DNA from 3 places in the Streptomyces sp. NPDC002144 genome. Region 1 is predicted to be linked to each of the others. Evidence: riboswitches for the same ligand, from Rfam matches in the RefSeq annotation. Region 1 holds a riboswitch; each other region holds the start of a gene.
The links. Region 1 has a riboswitch for cobalamin ahead of ACWCQ1_RS07720 (Nickel transporter NicT). Riboswitches for the same ligand answer to the same signal wherever they lie in the genome.

Region 1 (3,926 bases):
CGACGGTCCTGGACCACATCACGGTCATGGAGCAGACCGGGCTGGTCAACTTCGACCAGGTGCTCTTCCAGGAGACCACCCCGCCGAAGCTGCCCGCCAAGGACCTGACCCCGCCGCCCCCGCTCGCGGGCCAGCCCCAGATCGTGCTCACCCCGCCGGTGGACACGACGACCCAGCCCCCGATCCTGCCCGGTGAGTCCTCGCCCGGCACGGGCGGCGCGGGAGGCACCGCGGTCAGCCCGAGCCCGACGGTGGGATAGCCCCCGCGGGAACGTTCGTACGGCCCCGCGGGAACGGTCGTACGGCCTTACGGGAAGGGTCGAACAACTCCTGTCGGTCAAGAGGTTCGGGCGGTCGAACGGAAGCGGATCCGCCCGTTCCTACTGTGGCGTAATCGTGATGGCTGGTTGAACTTTCGGCGCGTCACCGCAGGTTGACAGTGTTCGGCCGGGAGATCCACCATGTGAGCGCACTGAGGCGCATGTGACCAATGGGCCCGGTGTTTTCACAGACCATTCTCCCCGGCACGGCCGGCCGCCGCATGCTGTCCCGCGCCGCCGTGCCCGGGTCACGCACGCCAAGATGGGGATCCGCATGTCCATAGTGAGACGTGTCACCGTGCGCCGCCTCATGGGGACGGGCGCCGCGTCGCTCGCCCTGTGCGCCGCAACCGTCGCCGCCGCCTCCGGCGCCTGGGCCCACGGCGGAACTCCGGGCGGTGACGGCTGGAAGGCCGGCGGTTCCTACAAGCCCGGCACCGGTGCGGGCACCAAGACGGAGGCCGACCGCTGCCAGTTCTCGCTGGACGGCACGGACTTCTACGACTCGGTGAAGGTCGACGACCAGACGCTGAAGCCCACCGACGACGGCAAGGTCCACATCAAGGTCCGTACCGCCGGTGACGCCTCCACCTGCACCGCCTCGCTCGCCTCCTACCTCGCCCACGGCGCGAGCTTCGCGACCTCGGGGCAGCAGGTCTTCGTCGACTTCGACACCGTGACCGTCAAGCCCGGGCAGACCGACTCGCTGGACATCGCTGTGCCGGACGCGGGCTGCTTCGCGCAGATCGACCTCTACCGCGGCGCCACCAAGTTCGACGGCAAACTGGACGCCAAGGACGGGTTCCAGCACGGCGACCTGCCGGCCGGCCCGGACCACGCGGTCATCAAGGACAAGCTGATCGCGTCCTGGAACGGCGGTACGAAGGACTGCACGACCGAGTCGCAGCCCCCGAGCACCCCGCCGGCCTCCACGCCGCCGTCGACGCCCCCGGCCTCCGAGAGCGCCACCCCGACGCCGAGCGCCTCCGAGTCGACCCCGGCCTCGACCGACACCCCGGTCGCCTCGGCGTCCACCACCGTCCCGGCGGCCACGCCGAACGGCGGTGGCGGCGGCCTCGCCGAGACCGGCGGCGGCAGCGACTCCGGCCTGATCGCCGGCGGCGCGGCGGCGCTCCTGGCGGGCGGCGCGGCGATCGTCGTCGCGAGCAAGCGCCGCCGCGGCGCCCGCTCCTGAACCACCCCCGAAGACGAACGCCCCGGAGATCCCCCGCTCCGGGGCGTTCGTCACGCGCGGCACCGGTCGTGCGGTGCTGGTGATGTGCGGTGCGGGTGCTGGTCGTGTGCCTTGAAGGTCATGCGCGGCGTGCCGTCGGCTGCTACGCGCCGTCAGCTGTCACGTGCCGTCGGCCGTGCAGTGTTTGAGGAGGAGGCGGGTGTCGTCGTCGACCAGGCGGTAGCGGACGACGCGGCCCTCCTTATCGCCGGCCACCACCCCGGCCGCCCGCAGCAGGCGCAGGGCCTGGGAGACGGCGGGGTCGTTCATGCCGGTCGCGATCGCGAGGTCGGAGACGGCGAGCGGGCCGGTGCGGTGCAGGGCGAGCAGCAGCGCGAGCCGTTTGGGGTCGGCGAGCAGCGAGAAGCGGTCGGCCCAGGTGCGCACATGGGCCTCGTCACCGATGGCGGCGATGGCGTCGCACACCCGGTGGCCGTCGATGGTGCGGCGCTCCGCGCGGTCGGCCGGGACGAGATGCATGCACACATCCTCGCAGGCGTGCCTCTGTGATCTTCGATACCTGCACAGGTACGCAGCTATGCAGGAAGGGCCGCTCCCCCCTACGGTGGGCGGGCCGTGGTGTTCGGGAAGTCGGTGCGATGCCGACGCGGCCCTCGCCACTGTGATCGGGAAGTCACCGGTCCACGTCCCGCAGGGGACAGCCACTGGCCGTTTCACCACGGCCGGGAAGGCGGACCGGGGACGCACGACCCGTCAGCCAGGAGACCGGCCACGGCATCTCACGAAGTGATCCACGAGGTGCTGGAGCGTGAACATGCCCGACGCTGCTTCTTTCCGCTGGCGGCGCGAGGACACCGTCAAGACCGTGGGGCTGGTGGCGGTGATCGCCGCCCTCCACGTCGCCGCCTTCGGGATCCTCTTCCTCCTCGTCGTCCCCGGCCACTACGAGGTCGGCTCCAAGGCCTTCGGCATCGGCCTCGGCGTCACCGCCTACACGCTGGGCGTGCGGCACGCCTTCGACGCCGACCACATCGCCGCGATCGACAACACCACCCGCAAGCTGATGGCCGACGGCAAACGGCCGGTGTCGGTGGGCTTCTGGTTCGCGCTGGGGCACTCCAGCGTGGTCGTGGTGCTGGCCGCGATGATCGCCGGCGGCACGGCGCTCGCCGGCAAGGTCATGAACGAGAACTCCGGCACCCACAAGGTGCTCGGCTTCCTCGGTACGACGATCTCGGGCACGTTCCTCTACATCATCGCCGCGCTCAACCTGGTGGCCCTGATGGGCATCCTGAAGGTCTTCAGGGCGATGCGGGCGGGGACGTACGACGAGTCGGAGCTCGAAGCCCACCTGGATTCCCGGGGCTTCATGAACCGGATCCTCGGCCGCCTCACCAGGTCGATCACCCGCCCGGGCCAGATGTACCCCCTGGGCTTCCTCTTCGGGCTCGGCTTCGACACCGCGACCGAGGTCACGCTGATGGTGATGGCGGGCTCCGGCGCGGCGGCGGGACTGCCCTGGTACGCGGTCCTGTGCCTGCCGCTGCTCTTCGCGGCGGGGATGAGCCTGTTCGACACGCTGGACGGCACGTTCATGAACTTCGCCTACCAGTGGGCCTTCTCCAACCCGGTCCGCAAGGTCTTCTACAACCTGACCATCACCGGTCTGTCCATCGCCGTGGCCTTCTTCATCGGCACGATCGAGCTGGTGGGCGTCCTGCACGAGAAGTTCGACCTGACCGACTCGGTCACGGGCTGGATCGCCGGCCTCGACCTGGACAACGTCGGCTACGTCATCGTCGGCCTGTTCGTGGTGGTGTGGGCGGCGGCGCTGACCTACTGGCGGGTGGCGAAGGTGGAACAGAAGTGGTCGGTGCGGGCGGCGGAAAGCCCGTGACCCGCACCGTCTTCGCCGGCCCGCGCGCCGTCACGGCCTCTCGACCGCCGACAGCCACAGCTTGACGAAGCGGGGCACGTCCACGTCCAGGGCCACGTCGACCAGGGGCTGTGCGCGGGCGCCCTCGTGGATCTCGGACTCGCCGGGGCGGGCGCGGCGGTCGACGATCGTCTGTCCCCGGGTGGGTCCGGGGGCGAGGGAGACCTCGACGGGGAGCAGGCTGGTGGTGATGCCGGCCGGGTCGGCGACGGAGCAGACCGCGCCCGCGTCCCCGAGCCCGCCGGCGATCTCGTCGCTGTCCGGGTCCGGCGAGGACGGGCGGTGGGCGAGGAGTTCACCGGCGAGACGGGTGCCGGGCTCCGCGCTCGCCCGCAGCCGTCGTACGTCCGCGCCCGGCACCACGACCCGCTGGAACACGTCGAGGCCGTACATCGTGATGGGCACGCCGGCGGTGAGCAGGACGGCGGCGGCCTCCGGGTCGTGCCAGACGTTGAACTCGGCGACCGCGGTGGCG
Region 2 (3,926 bases), on a different contig from region 1:
CGCTCTTCCGGTGCGTTCCGCCCGTCCCGCTGCTGTTCGCCCATGCCGCGATCATCGCAGGCGCGTGTCGGCCGATGCCCGAGTTCGCCCGGGACTACCGAGCGCGACACCCTGACGCCCACCCCAGTTCATCTTCCGTTCACCCAGGTTTCCTACGGTCAACCGACCGATGACTTCGAACGATTGCCTGGGTAAATGGAAAACTTCTCGCTGATCCTCGCGATTGTGGTGATCACCGCACTCGCGTTCGATTTCACGAACGGTTTCCACGACACCGCCAACGCGATGGCCACCACCATCTCGACCGGCGCACTCAAGCCCAAGGTCGCGGTGGCCATGTCCGCCGCGCTCAACCTTGTTGGCGCCTTCCTCTCCGTGGAGGTCGCGAACACGATCTCCAAGGGTCTCGTCGATGAGAACGGCATCCGTCCCGAGGTCATCTTCGCCGCCCTGGTCGGCGCGATCCTCTGGAACCTGGTGACCTGGCTGGTGGGCCTGCCCTCCAGTTCCTCGCACGCCCTGATGGGCGGTCTGATCGGCGCCACCGTCGCCTCGGCCGGCTTCGGCGCGGTCCACGGCGACGTGCTCGTCACCAAGGTGCTGCTGCCGGCGCTCGCCGCGCCGCTCGTCGCCGGGCTCGCCGCGATGCTCGCGACCCGCTTCTCCTACGCCCTCGACCGCAAGGCCGACGGCAAGGCGGCCGAGAAGGGCTACCGCGCCGGGCAGATCGCCTCGGCCGGCCTGGTCTCGCTGGCCCACGGCACCAACGACGCGCAGAAGACGATGGGCATCATCACCCTCGCCCTGGTCGCCGGCGGCGCCGTCGCCCCCGACTCCGACCCGCCCACCTGGGTCATCCTCTCCGCGGGTCTGGCCATCGCCCTCGGCACATACATCGGCGGCTGGCGCATCATCCGCACGATGGGCAAGGGCCTGACCGAGCTTCAGCCGCGGCAGGGCTTCGCCGCCCAGACCAGCGCGGCGACGGCCATCCTGGCCTCCTCGCACCTCGGTTTCTCCCTCTCCACCACGCACGTCGTCTCCGGTTCGGTGATGGGCGCGGGCCTCGGCCGCAAGGGCGGGGTGGTGCGCTGGTCCACCGCGACCCGGATGCTGGTCGCCTGGGTCCTGACACTGCCGGCCGCCGCCCTGGTCGGCGCGGGCGCGGAGTCCGTGACGGACCTCGGGGACTGGGGCACCGCCGTCGTCGCCGTCTTCCTCGTCGCCGCGAGCGCCGCGATCTGGAAGGTCTCGCGCCGCGATGTCGTCGACGCGTCGAACGTCAACGAGACCGAGGAGCCGGCCGGCGTCGTCACCACGGCGATCGCCGCCGTCACCCCTCCTCCGCCGGGCACGGTGACAGAGGGTCTGACGGCCACGATCCCCGCGCCGGTCACCACCACGGAACCGGCGGCCCCGCCGGCCGCCGTCTGAGCCCCGGCCACCCGGTAACGAAGGAATCAGCAGCATGAAGATCGACTGGTCGGCCCTGGGCTCCGTCTTCGGTGTCAGCCTCGCGGTCACCGTGGGCCTCGTGGCCCTGTTCACCCTCGGCGTCATGGGCCTGTCGCACCGCGAGCGGGCCACCGCGCAGGGCGGCTCGGCGGCCCTCGCGACGGCCGGAGCGTACGTGGCCTTCGCGGGGTGCGCGGCGGCGGTGGCGTACGGAATCAACCTGATCATGGCCAAGGGCTGAGCCCTGACCCCCTGTTGGTGCCGGGACGGTGATCCGTCCCGGCACCTCGCGTTTCCGTGACCACGGCGACCCCTCGCGTGTGGGCCTCAGCACACTCTCCCGCCGCAGGTCAACGGCAAGTTGACGGGTCTTCCAGGGGCGTGGTGGACTGCGGGAGCCATGTACGGCGGCAAGGGAGGAAGCCGGTGCGAGTCCGGCGCGGTCCCGCCACTGTCACCGGGGTAGGTAGCCCCGGGAGCCAGGAACTCCCACCGCCGGTCTCGTCGAACCAGGGCGCGGACACCCTGAGTGAGGACATACAGCCATGCTCGCCTGCCGTTTGAGGTACAGGACCGGGATCCTTCCGAAGGGCCCCGGGGCGCTGCCCGGCCGCACGGCCGGCTGAGCCGATGCGTGCCGGTCGCGTCTTCGCGTACGGCGCCGCCGCCGGCCTCCTCGGCGACCAGTTGCTCGGCGATCCGCGCCGGGGGCACCCGGTCGCCGCTTTCGGACGGGCCGCGGGTGCCGTGGAACGGGTGCTGTGGCGGGACCACCGCGGGTGGGGGACGCTGCACGCCGCCGTGTGCGTCGGGGGTGCCGTGGCGCTGGGCGCCGTGGCGGAGAAGACCGTACGTCCGTCCCGTACCGCTTCCGTGGCCCTGACCGCCGCCGCCACCTGGGCGGTTGTCGGCGGCAGCTCGCTCGCGCGCGAGGCGCGGGGCATCGGTCGGGCCCTGCGGGCGGGTGACGTCGAGGGTGCCCGGGAGCGGTTGCCGCATCTGTGCGGGCGGGATCCGCAGACGCTGGACGCGGACGGGATGGCCCGGGCCGTGGTGGAGTCGGTCGCCGAGAACACCTCGGACGCGGTGGTCGGGGCATTGGTGTGGGGGGCCGTCGGCGGGGTGCCCGGGCTGCTCGGGTTCCGGGCCGTCAACACGCTGGACGCCATGGTCGGTCACAGGTCGGCGCGGTACCGGCGGTACGGGTGGGCCTCCGCGCGGCTGGACGACGTGGCCGGCTGGCCGGGAGCCCGGCTGACCGCGGCACTGGCGACGGTCGCGGGCGGCGACCCGCGCGGAGCGGCACGGGCCTGGCGGGCGGACGCGGCGAAGCATCCGAGCCCCAACGCCGGTCCTGTGGAGGCCTCGTTCGCGGGAGCGCTCGGCGTGCGCCTGGGCGGGACCCTCTCCTACGGCGGACGGGTCGAGCACCGGCCCGTGCTCAACACGCGGGGCCGCGCCGTCGCCGTACCGGACATCGAGCGGGCCGTACGGCTCTCCCGGCGCGTCGGTCTGCTCGCGCTCGGCGTCACTGCCGCCGCGCGCCTGTTGGTGAAGGGACGTACGTCATGAGCGGGGGTCTCCTCGTCGCCGGCACCACCTCCGACGCCGGCAAGAGTGTCGTCACCGCCGGGATCTGCCGGTGGCTGGTGCGCCAAGGGGTCAAGGTGGCTCCCTTCAAGGCGCAGAACATGTCGCTCAACTCCTTCGTGACCCGCGAGGGCGCCGAGATCGGGCGGGCGCAGGCCATGCAGGCGCAGGCGTGCCGGATCGAGCCGACGGCGCAGATGAACCCGGTGCTGCTGAAGCCCGGGGGCGAACAGAGCAGCCAGGTCGTGCTCATGGGCAGGCCCGTGGGCGAGCTGAGCGCGCGGGGGTACCACGGCGGGCGGCAGCAGAAGCTGCTCGGGACCGTGCTGGAGTGTCTCGCCGAGTTGCGGGGCACGTATGACGCGGTGATCTGTGAGGGGGCCGGCAGTCCCGCGGAGATCAATCTGCGCCGGACCGACATCGTGAACATGGGGATCGCCCGCAACGCCGGACTTCCCGTCCTCGTGGTCGGTGACATCGACCGCGGGGGCGTGTTCGCCTCGTTCTTCGGGACGGTGGCGCTGCTGTCGGAGGAGGACCAGCGGCTCGTCGCCGGGTTCCTGGTGAACAAGTTCCGGGGTGACGTGTCGCTGCTCGAACCGGGCCTCGACATGCTGCACGGGCTCACCGGGCGGCGCACCTACGGTGTTCTGCCCTTCCGGCACGGACTCGGCATCGACGAGGAGGACGGGCTGCGGGTCTCCCTGCGCGGGACCGTACGGGAGTCGAACGTCGCCCCTCCCCTGGGTGAGGACGTGCTGCGGGTCGCCGTCTGCGCGATCCCGCTCATGTCGAACTTCACCGACGTGGACGCCCTGGCCGCCGAACCCGGGGTCGTGGTGCGGTTCGTGGACCGGCCGGAGGAGCTGGCCGACGCCGAT
Region 3 (3,926 bases), on a different contig from region 1:
GGGTGAGCTGATACAGCTGTCCCGCACGGGCCGGCATGGCCGGCGGACCGGACGGGGGCGAGGCCCGCTCGTGCACGCGGCTGGGCAGGATACGGGCGCTGATGCCGCTCTCGTCGGGGTACAGGTGAATCTCGAGCCACTGCTCCGGCGGACGGCACGCGGTGAAGGAAACGGGCTCCCGGCTGATGACCGCAGCACGGTAGCGGTCCTCGTAGAAGGGATCGTCGAGCCAGCGCAGGGACTGCCACGGCTGCGTCCCCAGCAGTCGCGCCGCCTCACGGCCCAGGAGGTCGGCGGCGCCGGAGCTGACGTAGGTGAAGCGGCCCTCCAGGTCCAGCGCGCAGCTTCCGCCGGGCAGCCGCTCGACGAAATCGGCGAGGGCCAGTTCCGGGGGCGCGTACCGGCGGCCGATTCCCACCGGCACTGCGCGCGGCCCTCCGGTGCGGGCGCCCGCGGCCTGCTCGGCGGTTTCCTCCAGCAGGCGGGCAAGACGCCGGCAACTGGACGTGATGTTGCCGCGCTCGCGCGGGGTCATGTGGGGCGGACGCGCTGCCGGCCACATCAACAGCAGGCACCCCCACTGCCGCACGCCGGTGACGGGCGCGGCGACCAGCGACATCGGGTAGGGAAGCACCATCGCGGTGCGCGGATAGGAGCGGGCCATCTCCTCCTGGCTGGCCACCCACACCATCCGCTCCTCGCGCACGGCCTCGGCGACCGGCGCCGGAGAGGCGAGCGGGACCTTCGCCCAGGGTGCGGCGAACTCGACCGGCGCCCCGCACACCGCGTCGAGACGCAGCAGCGGCCCGTCCGGCGCGAGCAGGTAGAGGGCGCCGATGGACGCGCCGGTACGGCGGACCGTCTCCGCCAACGCGGCATCCAGGGGGCCGGTGTCCGTACGCGGATCATCCGGACCGGTCAAAACCCTTCGCCGCCCATCTCCATCCTCACCGTCTGCCCAGAACCCATATTTTTTCACCTTTTACGGGGCATATACGGCTGTTGGCCTGGTCCGGTTCTGCGTGATCGTATGTGGCCTATCCGGTAGAGACAGGAGCCGCGGACCACGTGACCAGTCGTGTGACCCTCATTTCGCCTGCCCTGGGCCCGTCGATGCGCCAGGCGCGCTTCGACGACGGTAGGACCTCGCTCGACGACGACGGCGCGGCGCAGGCCCGCACGGCAGCCGGAACCATGCGCCCGGCCGTTCGCGTCGTCACCTCTCCCAGCGTGCGCTGCCGGGAGACCGCCACGGCACTCGGGCTGAGTGCGGACGACTCGCCGGACGAGCTCACGGGCCTGCGCGTGGGCCGCTGGCAGGGGCTCACCCTCGACGACGTGAGCCGGTCCGAGCCGGAGGCGGTCGCGCTGTGGCTCGGCGACCCGGACTCCGCGCCTCACGGCGGAGAGTCGGTGCGGGACCTGTGCCTGCGGATCGGGCAGTGGCTGGACACGGCGTCCCGCACGGACGGCCACACGATCGCCCTGGTGGAGCCCGACGTCGTACGGGCCGTGGTGGTGCACGTGCTGGGGGCGCCCCCGCGGGCCTTCTGGCGCGCGGACGTTCCTCCACTGACGGCGACCGAGATCACCGGACGCTCCGAACGCTGGAACCTGCGGCTCGGGCACCCGCTTCAGGCGACCAGATCCCGCTGACGGAGGGCCCTGGAGAGTGGTGCATTCCGTGGGCCCTCGCATCTGCGGCGGTTCGGTCAGTTGGGCGCGGCGACCGTCCGTCGGCCCGCGGCGGTGGCTGTCACGGGCTTGGGGTTGAGCAGGCGTTCGGCCAACTCGCCGAAGAGCAGGCCGAATCCGGTCCACAGCGTGAGCTGGATGGCCAGCGCGGAGAGCCGGAAGCGCCACAGCACGGTGGCCGGGAAGTCCTTCGGCACCTCGTTGACGGCGGGCAGGAACGCGTAGGCGAGCCCGATCACAAGGGCGAAGGCGGCCACCGCGATCACGGTCGCCCACCAGGTGCCCAGGCCGGGCGCGAGGCGCTTGCCCAGGATGGTCGCCGCGATCGCGATCAGGACGCTGAGCAGCATCATCAGGAAGTACAGGGCGGTCCGCCTGCCGATGGTGTCGGGGTCGCCGACGGCGGGCGGGTTGGCCGGGTACTTCAGGAACGGCACGACGTAGACCGCCAGCAGCGCGCTGCCGGACAACAGCAGCGCGATCGCCCGCGGACCGAAGCGGCCCATCCGGCCGAGCGCGAAACAGTAGGCCAGAGCGGCGACACCGCCGAACGCCACGCCGTAGACGAGGACGCCGGTGGCCAGGCCCGCGGTGGACTGCAGGGAGCGGGAGACGATCACCATCTCGTGCTCGTGGGAGTGGGCATCCTCGAAACCGATCGCCTTGTCGACGTTCGGTTCACCGAGGAAGTAGGCCACGACCAGGGCGAGCACGCCGGCGGCAAGGCCGGCGAGCATGCCCCGTACAAGAAGGTTCCGTACGGTTGCGGAATTCATGAGGGTGTCGGCGTCCCTTGCGTCAGTGGCAGGGGAAGCCGAGCAGATGACGGGCGTCGTGGACCCACTCGTGGACGTCCGAGCCGGAGACGACGGAGGTGGCGCCCTGCTCGGCGCCGACGAAGTACAGCAGGACCAGCATCAGGATGCCGAAGAAGACCGCCCACGGGACGATCGCGCCGATCGGCAGCTTGGCGGGGAGAGCGGGGGTGGTGGCGGTCGGCTGGGCGACATGCTGCGCCATGGCAGGGCCTCCTCTGGGAGTTCGCGTCCCATCTCGGTGGTGCACAGGACGACGGCTACGGGTCTGACTCGCCGCCACCTCCTGGGAGGCGGGGCACACAGTGGCGCGACCGTTCCGGATTCCCACCGGCTTCCGTCTTGCCGTCGTCGATATCCCGCCGACCGTACCGTGTGTCGAGGACCTGGCCAAGACCGCCCTGGCAGTTCGTTCAGTTCTGCCAGGGCAGCGTGAGGAACCCCTCCGCGCGGGCGCTCGCCAGGCCGATCCGGGGGATGTCACTGCTGCGAGCGAAGAGCAGGTAGCGCGGTTCCCAGATGGGGCGGTACTTGGCGTTCGCGCGGTACAAGGACTCGATCTGCCACCAGCGGGAGAAGAACGTGAGGGTGGCGTGCCAGAGGCGGAGCACCGGGCCCGCGCCGAGACGGGAGCCGCGTTCGAAGACCGAGCGGAACATCGCGAAGTTCAGGGAGACGCGCTGGATGCCCAGCTCGGCTCCTCTGAGGAGGAGTTCGACCACCATGAACTCCATCAGACCGTTCTCGCAGTCGCGATCGCGGCGCATCAGGTCGAGGGAGAGGCCGTGCTCGCCCCAGGGGACGAAGCTCAGCAGGGCCCGGGGGACGTCGTCCGCGTCGCGGCACACCAGCATCACGCAGCGGCCGTCCGACGGGTCGCCGAGGCGGCCGAGGGCCATGGAGAAGCCGCGTTCGGTGGCGCCGTCGCGCCAGCGGTCGGCAGCCTCGATGAGCGTCGCCATCTCTTCGGCCGGGATGTCCTGGTGGCGGCGGATCTGGACCGTGTAACCGGCCCGGCGCACCCGGTTGTGCGCCTGCCGTACGACGCGCATGGCGCGGCCTTCGAGGGTGAAGTCGGCGATGTCGACGATCGCCTCGTCGCCGAGTTCCAGGGCGTCCAGACCGTGGCGGGCGTAGATGGTGCCCGCCTCCTCGCTCGCGCCCATCACCGCGGGCGTCCAGGCGTGCTGGCGCGCTTCGGTCAGCCACGCGTCGATCGCGCCGGGCCAGGCCTCCGGGTCGCCGATCGGGTCACCGGACGCCAGGCTGACGCCGCCGACGACACGATAGGTGACGGCCGCCTTGCCGGTCGGGGAGAAGATCGCCGCCTTGTCGCGGCGCAGGGCGAAGTAGCCGAGGGAGTCGCGGGCTCCGTGCTTGTCGAGCAGGGCGTGGAGTCGTTCCTCGTCCTCGGGG

Region 2: it holds a riboswitch for cobalamin, as region 1 does, so the genes downstream of both, ACWCQ1_RS05240 (cobalamin biosynthesis protein) here and ACWCQ1_RS07720 (Nickel transporter NicT) in region 1, are expected to answer to the same signal.
Region 3: it holds a riboswitch for cobalamin, as region 1 does, so the genes downstream of both, ACWCQ1_RS29075 (CbtB domain-containing protein) here and ACWCQ1_RS07720 (Nickel transporter NicT) in region 1, are expected to answer to the same signal.

What each region holds. Positions count from the first base shown of each region.
Region 1 covers NZ_JBSFDB010000004.1:104,524-108,449, forward strand. Annotated here, with positions in the region: gene ACWCQ1_RS07705 (DUF4142 domain-containing protein) at 1-260, shown strand, start outside; gene ACWCQ1_RS07710 (LAETG motif-containing sortase-dependent surface protein) at 595-1,515, shown strand; gene ACWCQ1_RS07715 (ArsR/SmtB family transcription factor) at 1,675-2,034, opposite strand; cobalamin riboswitch at 2,115-2,303, shown strand; gene ACWCQ1_RS07720 (Nickel transporter NicT) at 2,330-3,412, shown strand; gene ACWCQ1_RS07725 (nucleoside hydrolase) at 3,443-3,926, opposite strand, start outside.
Region 2 covers NZ_JBSFDB010000003.1:60,377-64,302, forward strand. Annotated here, with positions in the region: gene ACWCQ1_RS05225 (class II aldolase/adducin family protein) at 1-44, opposite strand, end outside; gene ACWCQ1_RS05230 (anion permease) at 196-1,434, shown strand; gene ACWCQ1_RS05235 (hypothetical protein) at 1,469-1,696, shown strand; cobalamin riboswitch at 1,824-1,963, shown strand; gene ACWCQ1_RS05240 (cobalamin biosynthesis protein) at 2,086-3,027, shown strand; gene ACWCQ1_RS05245 (cobyric acid synthase) at 3,024-3,926, shown strand, end outside.
Region 3 covers NZ_JBSFDB010000021.1:138,526-142,451, reverse strand. Annotated here, with positions in the region: gene ACWCQ1_RS29090 (SpoIIE family protein phosphatase) at 1-922, opposite strand, end outside; gene ACWCQ1_RS29085 (histidine phosphatase family protein) at 1,069-1,656, shown strand; gene ACWCQ1_RS29080 (CbtA family protein) at 1,713-2,471, opposite strand; gene ACWCQ1_RS29075 (CbtB domain-containing protein) at 2,494-2,715, opposite strand; cobalamin riboswitch at 2,751-2,896, opposite strand; gene ACWCQ1_RS29070 (phosphatidylglycerol lysyltransferase domain-containing protein) at 2,924-3,926, opposite strand, start outside.